DNA from 2 places in the Rhodoferax sp. GW822-FHT04A08 genome. Region 2 is predicted to be linked to the other one. Evidence: predicted binding sites of a transcription regulator. Region 2 holds the regulator's gene; the other holds the start of a gene.

Region 1 (3,413 bases), on a different contig from region 2:
GTCAGGCGATGCTTGGGGTCCAGGTAGACCATGGGGCGGGACTGCTCGTGCGACTCGCGGATGCGCACGGAGGAGGGCAGATAGGGCTGCAACACCGGCAGGCCTTCGGTAATCAGTTCATCCACGATGCGCTGCGGCAGGTTGGCGCGCGGCTGGAACTGGTTGACCACAATGCCTTTGACGTCCAGCTCGGGGTTGTGATCGGCCTTGATCTCCTGCACATTGTCCAGAAGGGCGTACAGCGCCTTGCGTGAGAACTCGTCACAGTCAAACGGGATCAGGCAACCGGTGGCACCTATGAGTGCCGAGCGGGTGTAGAAATTCAGCGCGGGTGGGGTGTCGATATAGATGCGGTCGTAGTCTTCGCTGAGCTGCTGCAGTGCTTCGCGCAGCTTGTAGATTTTCTGGCGCGACTCCAGCTTGGTTTGCAGCTCGTTGAGTTCGGCATTGGCCGCCATCAGGTGCAGCTTATCAAACGGTGTGGCGATGACAAAGTCGGTGGCGGTGAGCGGCTTGAAGCTGAAGCTCAGGCAGAAATCAAAGAAGTCGCCTACATCTGCTTGGTCATCGGTAGCGGTCTCTCCCAGCAGATAGCTGCTGGAATTGCCCTGCGGGTCCAGGTCGATCACCAGGGTACGCAGGCCTTGGCTGGCGCTGATGGCCGCCAGGTTGCAGGTGATGGTGGATTTGCCGACGCCACCCTTTTGGTTGAATACGACGAGCGCCATCTTGCGTGTTCCCCTGCTGTAGTTCCATGGAAGTTCCACGCACGAGTGTAAGCGAGCTCGATTGCACCCAAGGGGCGCAATCCACTGCTGCGGCGTTCAGAACGGAGGCCGCTGCATGCCCATGGCACGCAGCGTACTTAGTCAGCTTTGACGGTCAGGATGGGGCAGGGAATGTTCATCAGGATTTCCTGCGCCATGCTGCCCATGATGAGTTTGCCCACTGCACTGCGTTTACGCAGACCGATCACCAGCAATGAAACCTGGTATGTGGCAACCATTTCTTCCAGTTCTTCCACGGCATTCTTGCCGCGCACAAACTGCTTGAATTCTGCGTTGATGCCGGACACCGACAGGAGCTGTTCAACCCGCTCCACGTCCTGTGCGTCAGCGCGTGAAGGATCTTCACCACTGCCGCCCGGTGTGGCATTCACCACGATCAGCGTTTCGTTGCGTTCCTTGGCGATCTCAATGCCTTTTTCGAGGGCGGTTTGACCTTCGGGACGGGGAACATAGGCTACGAGAATTGTCATTCGAAAGCTCCTTGGCTTGTAATGGGTGTGCGGCAAATGATAGCGCTTGAGCACATTTGTACTATGACGCAGATCAATTTCCGGCGTAGTGTGTTGATGGTGCGGTCGGCTAGCTGCGTGCCAGATAGACGCCCCAGACGGTCAGGGCCATACCTACCAGCGCCATGCCGGTCAGTGTGTTGCCAAAGAGCGCCCAGGCAAACAGGGCGGTACACGGGGGAACCAGATAGAACAGGCTGGCGACGTTGACCGCGTTGCTGTGGCGTATCAGCCAATTGAGCAGGCTCACGGCACCCAGGGACAGCACCAGCACCAACCAGCCCAGGGCAAAGAACAACTCACCACTCCAGTCGATGGCGCCGTGTTCGGTAGCGATTGCCGCCAGGCCGGTGACGACGGTGGTGGGCAGGAACTGGGCGACCGCACCAGTGCGCCAATCGAATGCGGGGCAGAACTTCTTCTGGTACAGCGTGCCCGCGGTGATGGCCAGCAATGCGACCACGGCGGGCAGCAGCGCCTGCAGGCCGAACTCCTGGCCGAGCTTGTTCCACAACACCAGTGCCACTCCCACCAAGCCCAGCAGCAGCCCAACCCACTGACGCGGCAGCACGGTAGCGCCCAGCAGATAGCCCGCGCCAATGGCGGTCAGCAAGGGCTGAACACCCACGACCAGGCTGGCCAGGCCAGCGGGCAGTCCCAGGCCGATGGCCACAAACACACCACCCAGATACAACCCGTGCATCAGCAGACCGGATATGCCGATGTGTACCCACTGCCACATGTTCTGCGGCCACGGCGCGCGACTGGCAATGGCGATGGGCACGATGCACAGCAGCACCGCAACGTAGCGAATGGATAGAAAGGTCAGCGGCTGAATGTGGGGCAGTCCCAGCCGCGCTCCAATGAAGCCGGTGGACCACAGCACCACGAAGACAAAAGGCAGCAGGCGGGCGAATTTGGGGCCCATGGTTTCAAGTCTCCCCAAGAAGGTGCTTTCCCGTCTCAATTTGCGACACTTTGTTGGAAAAAGAAACTAAGTAGTGCGGATTTGGCGGCACACATTTTGCTCAAGACAAGCTGAGGCCGTGAAACATATCGCAATCGCGGCTTCTTATAGGAGGTATCAAGATATGTCACAAGCTATCAAAGACTTTCTGGTGTCTGTTGGAGTTACGTTGGCCGCTGTTCTTCTGTCCGGCGTCATGTTGACCCTCAGGCCCTGAGAACGGCACTGCCATCCCCCGCAGGGAGCATTGCAAGCATACCGTTTGGCCGAATGATTGGGCTGTCGTGCGCGGGACACGCATAATTGTCCGCATGACGTGAAAGGCCAGACGATGACAAGTTCCCGATTCCCCACGATGTTCGTGTCCCACGGTGGCGGCCCCTGGCCTTTCGTGGATGGCATGCGCGAAATGTTTGCCAAGACCGCGCAGGAGTTCCGCGACCTTCCCGAACGACTGCCAGCCAGGCCGCGGGCCGTGCTGGTGATCACCGGGCACTGGGAAGCGCCGCAGTTCAGCGTGTCCACCTCGGAGCATCCGCCCATGGACTACGACTACTACGGCTTTCCCCCCCATACCTATCACCTGAAGTATCCCGCGCCCGGCTCGCCCGTGCTGGCTGCGCGCGTGACCGAGTTGCTGGCTGCCGGCGGCATCACCTGTGCGCAGGACCCGACCCGCGGGTTCGACCATGGCACCTTTGTTCCCTTGGGGCTGATGTACCCAAAGGCGGACGTACCCATCGTTCTGCTGTCCATGAAGTCGGGCTATGACGCAGCCGAGCACATCCGCGTGGGCCAGATGCTCGCCCCCTTGCGCGATGAGGGCATCCTGATTCTGGGCAGCGGCCTGACCTATCACAACATGCGTGGCTTTGGTAACCCGGCATCCTCGCCCATTGCCACCGCCTTTGAACACTATCTCAATGATGCGGTGACGCAGCCCCAGGAGTCCGAACGCAACCGCATGCTGGTGGAGTGGCAGAAAGCCCCCAAGGCGCGCCTGGCCCATCCGCGCGAGGACCATCTGATTCCTCTCATGGTGGTTGCCGGCGCGGCGGGCGCGGACCGTGGAGAGCGCATCTTTGTGGACCACGTGCTGGAAGTGGTCATGGCGTCCTACCAGTTCGGCTGAGGGGAAGCATCCGGGAT
Region 2 (3,413 bases):
GACCAATGCCGGCGCAGGCGGCGCCACACATGGCGACGCAATGGGGGCCGCCGGCAAGCCCCATCAACAGCGCCGTGGCGCCCAAGGAAAATTGCATTCTTCGATGCTAAATGATCTTGGAGAACTTGGCGCGGGTACGGTCAGTTTGCAGGTAGCGGTCAAACACCATGGCCACGGCACGCACGAAGAACCAGCCCTTGGCGGTGACCTGGATCGCACTTTCCTCCAGCACCACCAAACCTTGGTCCACCAGCGTACGCAGGACTTCCAACTCCTTGGCAAAGTAGCTGTTGAACTCGATCAGGTAGGCCAGCTCAATCGATTCATATTGAACCTGCCCCTGGCACATAAGCGCCATGATGACGGCTCGACGCACCAGATCGTCCCGGGTCAAGGCCAACCCGCGAACAATGGGAAAGCGCCGCTGGTCCAGGGCGTCGTAATACTCTTCCAGCGTCTTGGCATTCTGGCTGTAGGTAGCGCCGATTCGCCCAATGCTCGATACACCCAGGGCGATCAGATCGCAATCGGGCTGCGTGCTGTAGCCCTGGAAGTTGCGATGCAAACGTCCCTGGCGCTTAGCCACGGCCAGCGCGTCGTCCGGCAAGGCGAAATGGTCCATGCCCACATAGACGTAGCCGGCCTCCATCAGTGCGGCCATGGAACGCGACAGCATGGAAATCTTGGAGCCGCCGCTCGGTATCTCGGCAATGTTGATGCGGCGCTGCGGTTTGAAGCGTTCCGGCAGATGGGCGTAGGCGTACAAAGCGATGCGATCCGGACGCAGCTCGATGATCTGGGCAATGGTCCGCTCAATCGACTCAGGGCTTTGCTTGGGCAGGCCGTAGATGAGATCTACATTGATGGATTCAAACCCACGGCTGCGCGCATCTGCCACCAAGGAGAAGACCTGCTCGGCTGGCTGCACACGGTGCACGGCCTTCTGGACCGCAGGGTCAAAATCCTGCACGCCGAAGCTCAGGCGGTTGAAGCCCAGCTCGGCCAGGGTATCCAGCCGCTTGGCATCGATGGTGCGGGGATCTATTTCAATGGAATATTCCCCACCGGGGACAAAGGTGAAATTGCGCTTGAGCATCGCCATGACGGCGCGAAGCTCATCGTCGCTCAGAAAGGTGGGGCTGCCTCCGCCCAGGTGCAACTGACTTACGGACTGTGCAGTTCCAATCAACTGGGTATGCAAAGCCACCTCTTTTTCCAGGTAGGTCAGGTATTCGGCAGCCTTTTCGTGGTGCTTGGTGATGATCTTGTTGCATGCGCAGTAATAGCACAGCGACTCGCAGAATGGGATATGTATGTAAAGCGAAAGCGGCAACGCCAAAGCAGCAGGCCCGCTGCGGCGTTGTGTCAGTGCCTGAGAATAATCTTCTGCATTGAAGGCCTCAACGAAGCGGTCGGCGGTAGGATACGAGGTGTAGCGCGGGCCGGAAACGTCGTATTGGCGCAGCAAGTCTTCGGTGACGGGGGATACGACAGAATTCATAGGTACTCCAGGACATATCCCCGACAATGTGCCTGAAGATGCAAACAGATAGTTTGATGTGAATCAAGGTCTCGAATACATGACATTTCGAAATTTAGGTTCATAATTGATTTGGATCAGGTGAGATAAGGAAGAACACATGAACGCATATCTACCGGATGAAGCCCATCCCGCGATTTCCATCAGGCCGGCGGGCAACGTGGTTGAAATGAGTGCCCACGGCATCAAGGTCGCTTGTTCCAACTGCAATCTGCGTGAACTGTGTATGCCCTTGGGGCTGACCCCTTCCGAATTGGAGCGTATTGACGAAGTGGTGGGCAGTCGCCGCAAAGTCAAGCGCGGCGCCACACTGTTTCGCAATGGCGAGAGATTCACCAGCCTGTATGCGATCCGCACAGGTTTCTTCAAGACCTGCGTTGCCTCCGAAGATGGCCGCGACCAAGTGACGGGTTTTCAGATGGCAGGCGAAATTGTTGGCCTGGACGGCATCGTCCAGGAGCACCACACCTGCGACGCCGTAGCACTGGAAGACGCAGAAGTGTGCGTCATGCCGTTTGAGAAAATCGAGGAACTGTCGCGCGAGGTTTCAGCACTGCAGCGCCACGTGCACAAAATTCTGAGCCGGGAAATCGTGCGCGAAAATGGCGTGATGCTTCTGCTCGGAAGTATGCGCGCTGAAGAACGCCTGGCGGCGTTCCTGCTCAACCTGGTGCAGCGTCTGCACGCTCGCGGATTCTCTCAATCGGAGCTGGTCCTGCGCATGACGCGTGAAGAAATTGGCAGCTACCTGGGCCTCAAGCTGGAGACGGTCAGCCGCACCTTCTCCAAGTTCGTCGAAGAAAACATCGTCGAGGTCAAACAACGCCACGTCCGCATTCTGAACACGGACGCGCTGCGTGAAATCGTCAACCCGAAGGTTTGCAGCTAAGTAGCGTTCAGGGGGCGTCCACGGGCTTGGGGACGCCAGTAGCTGCGTGATTTCTTGCAGCCATCGCAGGTGCGGCACTGGACGGTGTACCACCTAGCGTCTTGTTGATTTCCAGTCCCTTCTGGTAGTAGTTTTCATCCGTTACAGGATCTGGTCGGCTGATGGCCAGATACAGCGTGATAAAACTTGCCACAACAACGATGGCAGGACCTGCCACAACCATCCATACGTGACCGAACTTCCACCATGGTTGGGCTTCTGGTGCATTGGCGAGCTGACTCATATCGGTTCCTTGCATTCAATACTTGAAAGAGAAAACCCCGGCAGGACTTCGAGTCAGGACTCGAAACACTGCCAGGGTAGAAGCTGCTACTGAGTCGACTTACTGCTGAGCAGTGCCCAGGTTGGACAGACCCCAGACATAAGAAGCCACAACATGGATCTGCTCAGGACTGAGCTTATTTTCCTGGGCGGGCATGATGTTGGTCTTGCCGTTGGTGATCATGTTGATGATGGCCTGCTCACCAAAACCGTGCAACCAGATGTTGTCGGTCAGGTTGGCAGAGCCCACCGCTTGCATACCCTTACCGTCTGGGCCGTGGCATGCAGCGCACACACCGAACTTTTCCTTGCCCAGGTTGGCACGCACGGAGTCGTGCGGGCTGCCAGACAGGCTCAGCACATAGTTGGCAACATTCTTGACGTCGTCAGAAGTGCCCACTGCGGCTGCCATCGAAGGCATGTTGCCAACACGGCCCTTGGTGATGGTTTCCACGATTTTCTCGGGTGTGCCACCATGGAGCCAATCATTGTCAGTCAGGTTGGGGAAGCCCTTGCCGCCACGCGCATCGGAGCCATGGCACTGCGAGCAGTTGTTCATGAACAGACGCTCACCAATGGCATGTGCCTGAGGATCCTTGGCAACGTCTTCCACCTTCATGGCCATGAACTTGGCGTAGATAGGCGCCACTTCAGCATTGCCCT

What was found. The regulator FNR, encoded in region 2, switches genes on or off when oxygen is low (the NO sensors DNR and NnrR bind a similar motif). The targets are predictions, from matches to a motif close to TTGATNNNNATCAA.
Region 1: AC1RMF_RS17735 (universal stress protein) is a predicted target of FNR. The motif match lies at 1,322-1,335, and genes of this name have one in related genera.

What each region holds. Positions count from the first base shown of each region.
Region 1 covers NZ_JBXAMW010000009.1:146,775-150,187, reverse strand. The annotation lists gene AC1RMF_RS17740 (ParA family protein) at 1-728, opposite strand, end outside; gene AC1RMF_RS17735 (universal stress protein) at 866-1,258, opposite strand; gene AC1RMF_RS17730 (DMT family transporter) at 1,368-2,225, opposite strand; gene AC1RMF_RS17725 (DODA-type extradiol aromatic ring-opening family dioxygenase) at 2,596-3,396, shown strand.
Region 2 covers NZ_JBXAMW010000001.1:768,569-771,981, reverse strand. The annotation lists gene AC1RMF_RS03615 (sulfite exporter TauE/SafE family protein) at 1-97, opposite strand, end outside; gene hemN (oxygen-independent coproporphyrinogen III oxidase) at 107-1,501, opposite strand; gene fnr (fumarate/nitrate reduction transcriptional regulator Fnr) at 1,710-2,429, shown strand; gene AC1RMF_RS03600 (FixH family protein) at 2,437-2,712, opposite strand; gene ccoP (cytochrome-c oxidase, cbb3-type subunit III) at 2,812-3,413, opposite strand, start outside.